2 regions of the Marinobacter sp. DSM 26671 genome follow, and region 2 is predicted to be linked to the other one. Evidence: predicted binding sites of a transcription regulator. Region 2 holds the regulator's gene; the other holds the start of a gene.
The links. The regulator LexA, encoded in region 2, represses DNA repair genes until DNA is damaged. The targets are predictions, from matches to a motif close to CTGTNTNNNNANACAG.
Positions count from the first base shown of each region.

Region 1: the regulator LexA is predicted to act here: its motif matches at 6,283-6,298, upstream of recA (recombinase RecA).

Region 1 is NZ_FONF01000007.1:74,060-81,831, forward strand. It holds gene BM035_RS09795 (DegV family protein) at 1-598, shown strand, start outside; gene BM035_RS09800 (hypothetical protein) at 738-1,772, shown strand; gene BM035_RS09805 (LysE family translocator) at 1,833-2,471, shown strand; gene fdxA (ferredoxin FdxA) at 2,545-2,868, opposite strand; gene mutS (DNA mismatch repair protein MutS) at 3,019-5,649, opposite strand; gene pncC (nicotinamide-nucleotide amidase) at 5,731-6,231, shown strand; gene recA (recombinase RecA) at 6,396-7,442, shown strand; gene BM035_RS09830 (flavodoxin family protein) at 7,463-7,772, shown strand, end outside.
Region 2 is NZ_FONF01000005.1:470-8,241, reverse strand. It holds gene BM035_RS06835 (translocation/assembly module TamB domain-containing protein) at 1-2,251, shown strand, start outside; gene BM035_RS06830 (SIMPL domain-containing protein) at 2,254-2,958, opposite strand; gene BM035_RS06825 (gamma-glutamyl-gamma-aminobutyrate hydrolase family protein) at 2,990-3,724, opposite strand; gene BM035_RS06820 (amidoligase family protein) at 3,717-4,718, opposite strand; gene lexA (transcriptional repressor LexA) at 4,934-5,545, shown strand; gene BM035_RS06810 (cell division inhibitor SulA) at 5,588-6,079, shown strand; gene BM035_RS06805 (hypothetical protein) at 6,084-6,344, opposite strand; gene BM035_RS06800 (DUF6586 family protein) at 6,396-6,908, opposite strand; gene BM035_RS06795 (DUF1329 domain-containing protein) at 7,133-7,772, shown strand, end outside.

The DNA.
Region 1 (7,772 bases), on a different contig from region 2:
AGCCGCCGGTCGTGATGGCCGGTTCTTTATGCGTGTGATCGACAGTAAACAGATTTTTGCCGGCCAGGGCCTGCTGGCAGCCCACACGCTCAAGCTGATCGGCCAGAATGTGTCCAAGAATGCCCTGCGCCATGAGGTGGAAACCTTCAGCGACAAGATCTACACCTGCGTCATTCCGAGGGATCTGCACTACATCCGTGAACGGGCACGGCGGCGTGGCGACAAGAGTGTATCGGCGCTGGTTGCCTTCCTGGGCAAAGCACTGAACATTACGCCGGTTATCTTCGGGCAAGGGGCCGAGGGCCAGCCCGCGGCCAAAACCCGGAGTTTCGACGTGGCCGTGGAAAAGGTGATGAACTATGCCGCTGCCCGTGTCGAAGCCGGGCTTCTGACACCCTATGTAAGCCTGTCCTGTGGTCTTACCTGGACGGAGATCGAGGATTTGCCCGGGCTCAACCGACTGCGCGATGCTTGCGAACGCAATGGTGTGGAACTGCTGCTCTCCCAGATGGGGATTACCAGCAGCATCTACGTTGGCCCCGGCAGTCTTTGCCTCGCACTTGCTGCGGAACCCCACACCTTCAACGATTTTCAGTAACTCCTTCTCAGAGTGCGTGACTGAATCATACTGGCCCGGCCGCGCCTCTCCACCTGTAGTTTTGGCAAACCTGCCAGCGTTTCGTTCGTGTTAGCCTCTGGCCTGTGTGTTTCATTTCTTCAACAGGACAACTGACGCCATGACCAAAGGCAAAACGGATCTCGCCAACCAACTGCTTGAGCAGCATGTGAAACATGAGCTGGCTTCGCTAAAGGGCGCAAAGCTGCGCAAGTTCCTGGAGCAGGAGCTCGATGAGCTCTGGCATTATGCCGGCGAGATAACCCTTGGCCGGATAACCTCGGAAGAGCAGGTGATGGGCGTTATCCAGCGTATCGTTATGGACATGGAACTGGATGCAGGCATTCCGGAACTGGCTGCGGAGATGGCCACCGAGGTGCTCAATGCCGATGTGCAGTCAAAGACCACCCTGGGCGAGATCATCACCCGCGAACAGGCCACCGGCTTTCTGGAAGAGGCTCTGGAGCTCCGGCAGCAGCGGGAGCGGGTGATCAGCGAAATCATGGCGCACCCGGTTTATCAGGAGCTGGTGTCCAATGTGGTTTACCACGGTCTGGTGAACTACCTCTATGAGGATAACCTGATCGCCAAATCCGTACCGGGCGTTGGTTCAATGATGAAGTTCGGCAAGCGCATGGCCAACCGGGCGGTGCCGGGACTGGATGAAACCCTGGAGCGGCGTCTGAAGGCCTGGCTGTCGGACAGCCTGCCCGGACTGATCAGCCGCAGTGAGCAGTTCCTGCATAGTGCCCTGTCTGACGACGAGCTCCGGGACAGTGTCATGGCGGCCTGGGTGTCGCTGGAAGACCGTACCATTGCCGAGCTGCATGAAGGTCTTGGCGACGTGGAACTGCAGGAGTTTGTGGTGCTGGGGTATGAGTTCTGGCTGCAGTTCCGCAAGACCGGATACTTCGAGAACTGTGCCCGGGCGGTGGTTTCCCACCTGTTCGTAAAATATGGCGAACGCCCGCTGACTGACTTGCTAGGCGACATGGGGGTCAGCCGTGAAGTCGTCATGGCGGAGATTGATGCCTACGCAATTCCGGTTATAGACGTATTGCGCGAAGAGGGCTATGTTGAGGCCCTGATTCGCCGGCGGCTTGCGCCATTTTACAAGTCCGCCGCTGCGCGCAAGATTCTCCAGCAGGAAGCCTGACTTCCCGGATTGTGTTGTTCGGGCTCCTCTGGAACGTTTCGTTCAAGAGTTTATGAGGGAATGGTTTTGATCTCGGATCTGTTCTGGGCCTATCTCGTCGCCATTACCCTGCTCACCATTACACCGGGTGTTGATACCCTTCTGGTGATGCGCAATACCGGCCGGGGTGGTTTGCGGGATGGTTGTGTCACCAGCGTTGGCATCTGCAGCGGCCTGTTCATTCATGCCACGCTCTCGGCCCTCGGCATTTCCCTTCTGCTGGTGGAAACCGCCTGGGCCTTTTCCGCCCTGAAATGGGCCGGTGCCTGCTATTTGGTGTGGCTGGGCATCGGTTCATTGCGTCAGGCCCTTCGCCGTGGCGACGCCCCCGAGGTAAAAGAGGAAAAGGTTGCTCGCCGGAAGGTCACCATGGTGGCGTCGTTCCGTGAGGGGCTGTTATCCAACGTTCTGAATCCGAAAACGGCGCTGTTCTATATGGCCCTGCTACCCCAGTTTGTGGATCCCGTCGGTAACGCCTTTCAGCAGTCCCTGATGCTGGCCGGGGTGCATTTCCTGCTGGCCATGCTCTGGCAGTGCGGTCTGGCCTGGGTGGTGGTCACCTTCCGGAGTCTGGGTGTGAATGCGCGGATGAAGCGGATGCTGAACGGCCTGACCGGCGGGTTTTTCGTGGCCATGGGGGCCAAGCTCGCCAGTACCTGACCGTTTCTGATGCTCTTCGCACAAAGAAAAAGGGAAGCCGCAGCTTCCCTTTTTCCGTTTCAGCTCTGAAGTCTTACTTTTCCAGATACTGCAGCTTGTTCGGCTTGCCATCCCACTCTTCGGCGTCGGGCAGCGGGTCTTTCTTTTCAGTGATATTCGGCCATTTTGCGGCCAGATCAGCATTCAGCTCTACAAACTGGACCTGATCGGCGGGCAGCTCGTCTTCCGAGAAGATGGCTTCGGCAGGGCACTCGGGCTCACACAGGGCGCAGTCGATGCATTCGTCCGGGTCGATTACCAGAAAGTTTGGGCCTTCGTAGAAGCAGTCTACCGGGCAGACTTCCACGCAGTCCGTATATTTACACTTGATGCAGTTATCAGTAACGATAAACGCCATAGTCAGATCCCTGGTCCAGTGGTCGGTCAGTCTCATCAGGAGCGCCTTCGGGCGCCACCGTTATATTTTGGTGCGCGATATTGTAGGGAGCGACCCGCACAGCCGCAAGCATTGGGCTGCTATAACCTTATTACACAGATCAATTTTGCGCTATTTCTTCATCAGCGCCTTCAGTTCGTAGAGCTGGTTCATGGCATCGCGGGGTGTCAGCCCATCCAGATCCAGCTCTTTAAGCGCGTCTTCCACGGCACTGGGCTCCATGCTGGCGAACATATCGCCCTGGTAAACCGGTTCGCTGACCTGCGTTGCCGGTTTGGTGCGGGGTGTGTCTTTTTGCGGTTCGCCGCCCATGTCTGCCGGCGCCTTTGGAGAGGCAGAGCCTTCCAGATTGGAAAGCTGGGTTTTGGCATTTCGGATCACATCCTGGGGCACGCCGGCCAGCTTGGCTACCTGGAGCCCATAGCTCTGGCTCGCCGGGCCATCATGCACGTTGTGCAGGAATACGATGCTGTCATCGTGCTCGGTGGCTGTCAGATGCACGTTGACGGCATGCTGCAACTCATCGGCCAGATGGGTGAGCTCGAAATAGTGGGTGGCAAACAGGGTGTAGCAACGGATTTCCCGGGCCAGGTGCTCGGCGGTGGCCCAGGCCAGTGACAGGCCATCAAAGGTGCTGGTGCCCCGGCCCACCTCGTCCATCAGCACCAGGCTGTGCTCGGTGGCGTTGTGCAGGATGTTGGCGGTTTCGGTCATTTCCACCATGAAGGTGGACCGGCCGCCGGCGATGTCGTCGGAGGAGCCCATCCGGGTGAAAATCCGGTCCACGGGGCCGATCACTGCCCGGTTGGCGGGCACGAAACTGCCGGTGTAGGCGAGCAGCGCAATCAGCGCGGCCTGACGCATATAGGTGGATTTACCGCCCATGTTCGGGCCGGTTATCACCAGCATGCGGCGCTGGGTGTCCATTAGCAGATCGTTCGGTACGAAGGGCTCGTCCAGCAACTGTTCAACCACCGGATGGCGCCCTTCCTCAATGTCAAAACCCGGGGATTCGCTGAACTCCGGCGCGGAAAAGCGCAGAGAGGTGGCGCGCTCGGCAAAATTACTCAGCACATCCAGTTCTGCCAGTGCCTGCGCGGCATCCTGAAGTGGCGCAAGTTGCCCGGCGACGGTTTCCAGTACGTCATCGTAAAGGCCTTTCTCACGGGCCAGGGCCCGGCTCTTGGCACTCAGGGCCTTGTCCTCGAACTCCTTGAGTTCCGGCGTGATGAATCGCTCGGCGTTTTTCAGGGTCTGCCGGCGAATATAATCCACCGGCGCCTGATCGGACTGGGCCCGGCTTATTTCGATGTAGTAGCCGTGGACCCGGTTGTAACCTACTTTGAGGGTGCTGATACCGGTGCGATCCCGCTCCCGGGTTTCGACATCCAGCAGATACTGGCCGGCGTTTTCGCTGATGTTGCGCAGCTCGTCCAGCTCCTCGTCGAAGCCTTCCCGGATGACCCCGCCTTCACGGATCACGACCGGGGGATTGTCGATGATGGCGCGCTCCAGCAGATCCGCCAGTTCCGGGTATTCCCCAATGATGGTCGCCAGCCTGACGACGTGGTGGGAATTGACCGGTTTCAGGGTTTCCTGCAGGTCCGGCAGGGCCTGGAAGGCATCCCGAAGCCGCGCCAGGTCTCTTGGGCGGGCCGAACGAAGGGCGACCCGTGCGAGCACGCGCTCAATGTCGCCAACAGCTTTCAGCAGATCGTGCACCGGCTCATAGTGGAACCCGTCCAGCAGTGCCGATACCGCCTGCTGACGCTGGCGGACGATTTCCACATCCCGAAGCGGCCGATTCAGCCAGCGCCGGAGTTCCCGTCCACCCATGGATGTGGCGGTGCGGTCCATGACCCAGGCGAGGGTATACTGGTGGCCGCCCATGAGATTGGTGTCAATTTCCAGATTGCGACGGCTGGCCGCGTCCAGGATGACTGCTTCATCGCGCCGTTCGCGGGTCAGCTTGCGAATATGGGGCAGGGCGGTACGCTGGGTTTCCTTGGCATACTGCAGCAGGCAGCCCGCGGCACAGACGGCGAGATTGAGTTCCTCGCAGCCGAAACCTGTCAGGTCCCTGACCTGAAGCTGATGGGTAATAACCCTGCGGGCCGTATCGGATTCGAAGAGCCAGGGCCCCTGACGGCGTATTCCGGTGAAACCCTCCAGAACGTCCTCGTAGGGAAAATCCTCGCTGATCAGGATTTCCGCCGGACGCAGGCGCTGCAGTTCGCCCTGCAGGGCCTCCAGGTTTTCCAGCTCCGACACGGCAAAACGGCCGCTGGAAATATCGAGCGAGGCAAAACCGAACTGCTCCCGATGGTTATAGATAGCCACCAGTAGATTGTCCCGTCGATCCTCCAGGTAGGCGTCGTCGCTCAGGGTCCCCGGTGTGACGATCCTCACCACCTGTCGCTCAACCGGACCCTTGCTGGTGGCAGGATCTCCGATCTGTTCGCAGATGGCGATGGATTGACCTGCCCGAACCAGCCGGGCAATGTAGCCCTCAGAAGAGTGATAGGGGATGCCGGCCATGGGGATCGGATTGCCGCCAGATTGGCCCCGGGCGGTGAGGGTAATACCCATCAGCTCGGCCGCTTTCTTGGCATCTTCGTAGAACAGTTCGTAAAAGTCCCCCATGCGGTAAAAAACCAGTTCATTGGGGTGCTGGCCCTTGATCTTCAGGTACTGCTGCATCATTGGGGTGTGCTTGGAAAGATCGGTCTGAGCTGCTGACATGAACGGGTCCGGTAGCCTTGCTTTGGATGAAGGCGTGAATTGTAAGAAAATAACCGCCGTGATGAAACGAAGGAGGTCATTATGCTGGCCAGCGATCAGGAATTGGAAGAGGCAGGCAACCGCCTTGGTGAACGACTGCTGACAACCGGCCGTACCGTTGCGACGGCGGAGAGTTGCACCGGCGGCTGGGTTGCGAAGGTACTGACCGATCGTGCCGGTTCTTCGGCCTACGTGCTGGGTGGCCTGGTCACGTACAGCAATGAGGCCAAGCAGGGGCTTCTGGGCGTAACCCGGAAATCGCTGGATGAACACGGTGCGGTCAGCGAACCGGTGGTGCGGGAAATGGTTGCCGGTGCCCTGGTGGCGACAGATGCTGACGTTGCCGTGGCTATCAGTGGTGTTGCCGGGCCCGGCGGTGGCAGCGATGACAAGCCTGTGGGCACCGTCTGGTTTGCCTGGGGTAGCAGCCCGGCCTCCACCGTGGCCGTGGTAAAACACTTTGAGGGTGATCGTGATCAGGTCCGCAGGCAGGCCGTTCTCTTTGCCCTTCAAGGGGTTAACAATTTTGTGGACGAAGTCTGACGGCTTTCACATCCGGAGGGGTTGGTCTCCTCTGCGGGTTATGTTTTAATACTGTTCAAATATACAGGGAATGGGCTGTTCGAGCTGTACAGATTCCCGATTCACTATTTCGCTGCCAGCCTTTTCCTGAGGGTGGCGGCCCAGGCGACAGAGGGTTTGCACTGATGGAAGACAACCGCAAGAAAGCATTGAGCGCAGCACTTGGGCAGATTGAGCGCCAGTTCGGCAAGGGCGCCGTGATGAAAATGGGCGATCAGCCCCGCGAAGCCATTCCTGCGGTCTCCACCGGTTCCCTTGGCCTGGACGTTGCCCTGGGTATTGGCGGTCTTCCATATGGTCGAATTTGCGAAATCTACGGTCCGGAAAGTTCCGGTAAGACGACGCTCACCCTCCAGGTAATTGCCGAAGCACAAAAAGCCGGCAAAACCTGTGCATTCGTGGATGCCGAGCACGCGCTCGATCCGGTTTACGCCGAAAAGCTGGGCGTCAATGTGGACGACCTTCTGGTGTCCCAGCCGGATACCGGTGAGCAGGCCCTGGAAATTGCCGACATGCTGGTTCGTTCCAATGCGGTAGACGTGATCATCGTGGACTCCGTGGCGGCCCTGACCCCGAAAGCGGAAATCGAGGGTGAAATGGGCGACAGCCACGTGGGTCTGCAGGCGCGACTGATGTCCCAGGCGCTTCGCAAGCTGACCGGTAATGTCAAACACGCTAACTGCCTGATGATTTTCATCAACCAGATCCGTATGAAAATCGGGGTTATGTTTGGCTCGCCCGAAACCACCACCGGTGGTAACGCGCTGAAATTCTACTCCTCCGTTCGCCTTGATATCCGCCGCATTGGTGCCGTGAAAGATGGTGACGAAGTGGTCGGTAACGAGACCCGCGTGAAAGTGGTCAAGAACAAAGTATCGCCGCCGTTCAAGCAGGCTGAGTTCCAGATTATGTACGGTAAGGGCATTTACCACATGGCGGAAGTGCTGGATATGGGCGTCAAGGAAGGCTTTGTCGACAAGTCCGGAGCCTGGTACGCCTACAATGGCGACAAGATCGGTCAGGGCAAGGCCAACGCCTGCAAGTTCCTGGAAGAAAACATGGACATTGCCAACGAGATCGAAGCCAAGGTTCGGGACAAGTTGATGCCCAAGCCTGAACCGAAGAAAGACGCAAAAGAAGAGCCTTCAGAAGCCAACGGCGAGCTGCTCTAAGCTTGATGTAGGGAGGACGTATGGATGGCATGAAGAAACTTTTGATTGTTGCCCATGCGCCTTCCCCGAACACCCTCCGCCTACGAGAAGCTGTGGATGAGGGTGCCCGCCATGAAGATATCGAAAACGTTGAAGTAACCGTTCTGGCACCGTTGGATGCCGGTCCCGAAGACGTTCTTGCCTGCGACGCCATTATTCTGGGCACCACTGAGAATCTCGGGTATATGAGTGGTGCTTTAAAAGACTTCTTCGATCGCAGCTACTATCCCTGCCTCGAGAAAACCCAGGGGCTGCCTTTTGCCTATTACATTCGCGCCGGCCATGACGGCA
Region 2 (7,772 bases):
GGGCGACTGGCGTTCCAATCCCGCGTCTCTGCAGGGACGGCTAGATACCTCATCAGGCAGTTGGGAGCTATCCGACCTGCAGTTGTTGGTGGGTGACAACCGTATTGAGGGTAGCGGTACCTGGGGCGACGTTCTGCGTGGTGATCTGGCTCTGAACCTGCCCGCGCCGGAAATTGTCCTGCCTGGCCTGACGGGGAATCTGCAAGCCACTCTGACGGCGGAGGGAACACCAGAGCGCCCGAGGGGCGAGCTGAGTGCAAGTGGCAAAAACCTGGGCTGGCAGGATAAGCTCGCCATTGAAACCCTCAGTCTTGAGGCCGATCTGCAGGACGGCATGCGCCTTGTCAGCCGTTTGCAGGCGGAGAACCTCAACGGGTTCGGGCAAGAGCTTGAAACGCTCACTCTGGAAGCCAATGGCACCCAGGGAAAGCACACCGTGAGCATCGGTGCACGTCATGCCGAGGCTGACCTTGAGCTGGTTTTCGCAGGAGAGGCCGGCGCTGACTGGAGAACCTGGCAGGGAGAGCTGTCCCGCGGCCTGATTGACCTTCCGGAACAGTCCCAGCAATGGCGGCTTCAGGCCCCGGCGACCCTGGCATACAAAGCCGATGGTGAGCTCACATTTGGCAATCATTGCTGGCGCTGGGAGGAGAGTACGGTTTGTGCCGAGGACCAGACACTGCTCCCGGTTCCCCGCATTGCCTATCGTATCGACCGCTTCCCAACCGTTGCCCTCGCTCCCTTGCTGCCAGAGACGTTACGCTGGGACGGTTGGATCAACGGAGAGGTTGATTTCACCACAACCGACGACGGCCCGGACGGACGCGTTTTCCTGGACGCCGGTGAAGGACAATTCCAGTTGCTGGTGGACGGCGAGTGGGAGTCACTCGCCTACAATACCCTGACAACCGAGGTCGGCCTGAAGCCGAGACAAGCCGACCTTGCGGTCCGTCTTTCCGGACCCGAGCTTGGCGATTTCACGCTGGATATGAACCTGGATCCGAACTCGGACGACCGTAGCGTTGAGGGTTCCTTCAGTCTCGAGGGTCTGGATATTGCCCTTGCAGGATTGCTTTCCGGACTGGACGAAGTTGCCGGTCGGGTGAACGGCCAGGGCCTGCTCTCCGGCCCGCTGATGAACCCGGCGGTGACCGGCGAACTGCACCTGGTGAATGGACGAGTTTCCGATCCCCGCTTGCCGGTACCAATCGAGGAAGTGATCGCCAGCGTTCAGTTTGGCGGTTACTCGGCCGAGATCAGTGGCAGGATCCGGAGCAATGCGCGAAGCCAGACCATTGTGGATGGGGAAATCGACTGGCAACAGTCTCCCCGGGGGGAAATCACGATTTCCGGCAGCCGTGTGCCATTCAACCTGGAGCCTTATGCGCAGCTTGAGGTGGAGCCGGATCTGACCATCGTTTTCAGTGAGGGGGCCCTGGAGGTATCCGGACAGGTCGGAGTGCCAAGAGGCGATATCGAGATACAGGGTTTGCCGGACCAGGCCGTGTCGGTCTCGGAGGATGAGGTCATTGTCGGCGTGGAACGGGAAGAGCCCGTTGTCCGATCGCTGAATATGGATGTGACCGTGGTTGTTGGAGAAGATCAGGTGACTTTTGCCGCCTTCGGCGTGACCGGTGATCTGGAGGGATCTCTTCGCATTGGCAATGACATGGATACCCGTGGCACGCTCCAACTGGTCAATGGCCAGTATGAAGCCTATGGTCAGGAGCTCAAGCTCAGGCGGGCAAGACTGTTGTTCGTGGGCAACCTTACCCAACCCTACCTGGACATCGAGGCCGTCCGCACCGTGGATACCGTCGTGGCCGGTATTCGTCTGACCGGCCCTGTGCAGTCGCCCCAGACGGAAGTATTCTCCAACCCCGACATGCCTCAGACGGAGGCGCTTTCCTATGTCATTCTTGGCCGGGCGCCCCAGAGCCGGGGTGATGAGGGCCAGATGAGCCGGGCGGCGCTGTCCCTGGGACTGACCCAGGCCAACAAGGTGACGGGGCAAATTGGCGAAGAGTTCGGTATTCGCCAGCTCACCCTGGAAGCGGAGGGTTCCGGCGATCAGACCTCGGTGGTGGCGAGCGGGTATCTGACGGATGAGCTGAGTGTCCGCTACGGTGTCGGCATCTTCGAGCCGATCACCACGGTCGCTCTGCGCTACGATCTGGGCCGTTACTTCTATCTGGAGGCTGCCAGCGGGCTGGCGGCCTCCCTGGATATCTTCTACACCCGGGATTTCTGAGTTCAGTCCAGCTCGAAGGTGGCGCTCACTGAGGCCCGGATTTCCCGCTCACCCACGCTCGAGACCGTATCCGACATGGATTTGGCCTCCGCCATCATCATTGGTACCGGGCGGTGCCCGCCATTGATGTTGATGGTGACTACATCACCACAGCTCTGGTCGAGCTGACTGGCCACGAATCGGCAGCGGGCCTGGGCGTCTGCGATGGCTCTGGCCAGTGCTTCCTGTTCCATACCGGTCTCATCCGAGTGGAAGAACTGGTGAGGGCCCAGGTGGTAATCCAGGCCCACAGCCTGGGCCTGCTGGAGCAGGGGGTTGAGCAGAGTAAGATCACTGATGCTGAAGCTGACGGTCTGGGAGGCGACGGCCTGCTTGCGGGGCTGCTCCTCTCTTTCAGATGCGGGCAGAGTTCGGGTGTAAAGGTTTACCGACGCGTCTGAGTAATCATTGAGCTGATCCTGATACTCGGTAATACCCTCGCGCCACTGCGCCATCAGGGCCGCTACCCGTTCGGTGGCCTTCTGGGGAAGCTCGTGCTCGGCACTGGCTGTGAACTGGAGTCTGGCGCTGTCGGGCTCGTATCGGACACTGCCCTCGCCAGTGAGCGTAACTTCACCTGCCATTGTCAGAGCAGGTACTGTGAGCGCGAGAGGGAGAATAAAACCGGACTTCAGGTTTAAACGGAGCTTTCGGTTCCGTCCGTTCATGGTAGTGCCTCCTTTGGAAACCGTTAATGGATCAGGCGTCGTCGGAATCCGGTTCCAGGCGCGCCAGTTTGTATCGGCGGGCAGCATCCACGAACTGGCCAAAGATGCGTCGGTGTCCGCCATGGTAGAGCAGGTATTCCGGGTGCCATTGGATGCCCGTTAGCCATTGGCGTCCGGTGCTTTCAATAGCCTGTACAAACAGATCATTGTCCACGGCGGTCACGCGCAGGTTGCGGCCCAGGCGCTTGATGGCCTGGCTGTGAATCCGGTTGGCGCCGATCACCGGGGAGCGCATGGCTTGCTCAAGCCGGCTGTGCGTTACCAGTCGCACGGTTTGCAGGGGCAAGAGCAGTGGGCGATGCCGGGTATTGACCCTCAGCGGTGTCACGTTCTGGCACAGGGACCCGCCGTGGAAAACGTTGATGAACTGGGCGCCGCGGCAAATCCCGAGCACGGGAATGCCAATGGCTTCAGCCTGCTCAAGCAGTGACTGATCGGTTTTATCCCGCTTGCGGTCATAGTTGGCGGTAACCTGTGGCTCCTGCCCATAACGTTCAGGATGGACGTGGGTGCCGCCTGACAGCACCAGGCCATCAAGCATCGGTACGGCAACCCGTGAACCGGGGCGAATATAGTGGGTCCGGGCACCGTGGAGGCGCAGACCCAGGCTGATCAGGCGATGGGCAAGGCTTTTTCGAGCGGGACCACTGATGCCGATCGTCAGGCCCGGAACCTCAAGTTCCTGTTCTTTGGACTCTTCAGACATACCCGTTTTTGGCCAGCCAGTCGTCAGTGGTTTCCCGCCAGCTGTGGGTCAGGTTGTGAAGATTCAGTTTGCGGCGCTCCCGGAACAGTTGCCGCATGTCGGCCAGGTCGTCGGGATTGTTGGCCAGTTGCTCCAGGACGACCCAGTCGTTCCAAACGGTTGAGAAATGCCAGCCGGGATTGTCGATGTCGCAATCCGGCAACCGGTAATGCAGGGTTGGCCTGCTTTTTATCCTGGGATCCTGAACATGGCGTTCCAGCCGTTCCTTGTCCAGGTGGGCAAACAGTGGAAGCAGGTCAAGCGCGCGATTGCGGGTAGGATTGAACTCCAGGTAATCCTCCATGAGCTCCCCGAGGTTTGGTTGATAGTTATCCTCCATCAGGAGCTCGGTGTAGCGGCCGTGCCAGGGTTCGATGTACGTAGTGAATTTGCGGCTGACGTCCAGTTGATGCCGGTGCTTGAGCCATTCATACAGGGCCGCGAACGCCTGGAAGTAACGAACCAGGGTCTCCGGGCTGAGGTCGGGCAACTCGGGATTAAGCTGCAGGCCAAACGCAAAATAGATGGCGTCCCGGCTGCCCAGTGCCCCGGCGTTCCTGAGCTTGTCGACGAGCGTTTCAATCACCTCGACGCTGGAAAACTTCAGGGGTGGGCTTATGATCTCAAGGGGTACCACGCGTTCGGCCGCGGCGTCGATCACATCCATCGCCTGTCCACCGAGTTCACGAATGGACTCGGGGAGGCGCTCATCCGCCAGATCAAGATCCTTGATCGGATCGGAATCAAGCTCAACCGTGAAGTCGCCAAGAGCTGTCTGCAAGGTTGTCACATAGCGTGACTTGAGCTCAGGTGTGCCCTCCAGCATCTTCGCCGCCAATGTAACCAGCTCATCGTAGCCCAGACCAGACAGTTCGATCTCGACGCCAACCCGGCGTTCCTTCCCTTCGTTCGTCTCTAGGATTTCAGGCATCCTGCAGGCACTGACTTGAGTCATGGTGCTCCCTGGTTCGTGAGGAATATTGCCCTAACCATATCACACCGCTGTTGATCCTCATTATTAAGCGGATGCAAGAAAATCAGGGAGCCGACTTTACACTGGATAAAACACTGTATATAGTCAGTTTACTGTATAAAAAAACAGGGCCACCGGAGCCACTCTTACGAGAGGCTGATGTTTGCAGCGGCCCGATCCCGATATAGCGGAGTAGCTTGATGAAGCTGACAGCAAGGCAGTCCCAGGTACTGGATATTATTCGCCGATACGTCGACGAGACCGGCTATCCGCCAACCCGTGCTGAAATCGCAGCAGAACTGGGCTTCCGTTCGGCCAACGCCGCGGAAGAACATCTCCGGGCATTGGCAAGGAAAGGTGCCATCGAGATGGTGCCGGGAGCGAGCCGCGGCATCCGTCTGCCTGAGGCGGAAGAGGATCTGGGCCTCCCGGTCATTGGTCAGGTCGCTGCCGGTAGTCCGATCCTTGCTCAGGAGCACATCGAGGACCACTGCACACTGCAGCCAGAATTCTTTTCGCCGTCTGCAGATTATCTTCTGCGGGTCCGGGGCATGAGCATGAAAGACATCGGTATTCTCGATGGCGACCTGCTGGCAGTTCACAGTACCCAGGATGTTCACAACGGCCAGGTGGTTGTTGCCCGGGTTGGCGATGAGGTCACGGTAAAGCGTTTCCGCAAGGAAGGCTCGAAAGTCTACCTGATTGCCGAAAACGAAGAATTCGCACCGATCGAAGTGGACCTGACCGAACAGGAGCTGTTCATCGAGGGTCTGGGTGTTGGTGTTATCCGCCGCTCTGACCTGCACTGAGCGGTTCGGATAGCCTCAGATAGTTTGAATAACGGGTGAATTATGGAACAAATGAGCTTTAATCAGAATCTGGCCTACAACCCCAATGCTCTGTCCTGTTCAGTGTCGGCAACCGCCGCCCGCGAGCGACGTTCCGTCATTCGCGCCCGACGCGCTCCGGAAACCACCGAACCCAAAGTCTGTGGCAATGTGACGGAGATCATTCTGCCGGAAGGCCAGGTAGAAAATTTCCAGCTGCTGTTGCCAATGCTGACCCAGCTGAATCAAGAGAAGCGCTGGCTGGCCTGGATCGACCCGCCCCAGGCGCTGGTTAGCAAGTGGCAAAAAATGCACGGGATTGTCGCCGGCGAATTGCTGGTGCTGCGTTCAACACCGGACTATCCTGCCCAGGACCTGGCAGAGCGAGCCCTCAGTGCCGGCACCTGTCACGCTGTGGTCATGTGGACCCGTAAACTGGGGCGAGTTGCCTTCGAATCCCTGCAAAGAGCCTCGGCCGAGGGCAATAGCCACGGCGTCGTTCTCAGGCAGCGTTAACCGATCAATGCAAAGTGTAGGAGGGCTGGGCGTCTGAGGCGTCCAGTTCGTCATCTTCCCAGTCGATATCGTGGGCAACATTGCCTACAGCCTCAATGCCAGCTGCAATCATGGCTTTGGCAACCGACATATCCCGATCTTCCATCATTTCCCGGGCTTCTTCCGAAAAAGAGATTTTTACCAGTGGCGCACTGTCATCATCAATGCGGCGCAGAGCGTAATCGCCATTGGTCAATTGCACGATTTCAAAAAACGATGGTGACATTCAATAAACCTTCAAGTTAATACGATTTGAATAACCGGAGCTGGGAGTGGCTTACCACTCGCTGTGCTGCTCTTCCAGATCGTCGGCAAAATGTTTGACGGCGGTCAGCGTTTTCATCAAAGCAGCCGACGATCGATCCGGGCCGGAATCGGCCGATACCGCAATGATGTTTTCCTCGCTCACGGTTTTTTTGGTCGCCGGGGGTCTGCTTTGGGCGCGCTCGAGTTGCTCCAGATGGTTCCACCAACTCCCGGATCGCTGTTCCAGCTCCTTCAGGCGGCCAACTTCACTCGGTTCTGGCCCGATAAGAGCGACCAGCTCATCAAGGGTTGAAGGCTCCTCTGATTTTCTCTGGTATAGCCTCGCAACCATGACCAGCAACAGTTTTCGAGACCGCAGAAGCAGCTCGATCGCCCCCTGAATAGCGGCCTCCCGGCGCAGCGCCTGTTCCGCCTCGTTGGGACGTTGTTCCTGAGCCTCGTCTGTGGGCCGGTCGAGTGGCTGAAGCAGCGTGCGGGCGAGAAAGAGCTTTTGAGAAACCAGTGAGTGCCATTGCGAGGCCATGGAATACCTTCAATCCCCCAGCGCGGGTGTAACCCCGAAAAATTAATTCGTCACTATATCATTTTCGCTATCAAATTTCTTCCATTCTCTGTGCGGTGAGGTTTCACAATAAAACACAAACATTCACTTGAAACGACCGTTTGAATTTGGCAAAAAGGCGCCCGGCTGTGCGAGTTCTGCTCGTGGCGGCGACCCAACAGCATGAATTTCTGGAGGTGTAAGGGATGCGAAGCCAACTCGTTGCAGGTGTCGCACTGGTTTTTCTCGGGTTTTCCGGACAGGCCCTGTCCAAGGTCACGGCCGCCGAGGCCGAGCGGCTGGGTGGTGAATTGACCCCGGTCGGAGCCGAAAAGGCGGGCAACCGCTCAGGCAGCATACCCGAATGGACCGGAGGTTTGGCCACGCCGCCGGACGGCTGGCGTGAGGGGCAAGTGGAAATTAACCCGTTTCCCGAAGATGAGGCTCTTTTCGTTATTACCTCCAACAATCTGGAGCTATACAGGGACAAGCTTTCAGACGGCCACATTGCCATGCTGGAGAATTATGGGCCTGACTTCTTCATGCCGGTTTACCAGACCCGACGGACTGCCGCGTTTCCCGACCACGTCTACGACAAATTTCGTGAGAACGCGCTGACAGCTCAGTTGCTGGACAACGGTAACGGCGTTCGCGACACCATCATGACCAGTCCCTTCCCGATTCCAAAAAATGGTCTGGAGGTTATCTGGAACCATATCCTTCGCTATCGGGGCGAAGAAATTTCCCTGCGTAGTGCCTCTGCAACGCCCCAGAGGGATGGCTCCTACAACCCGGTGGTCAATGATTACGACTACTTCTTCGCATACAGCCAGAGGGGCGCGGAGC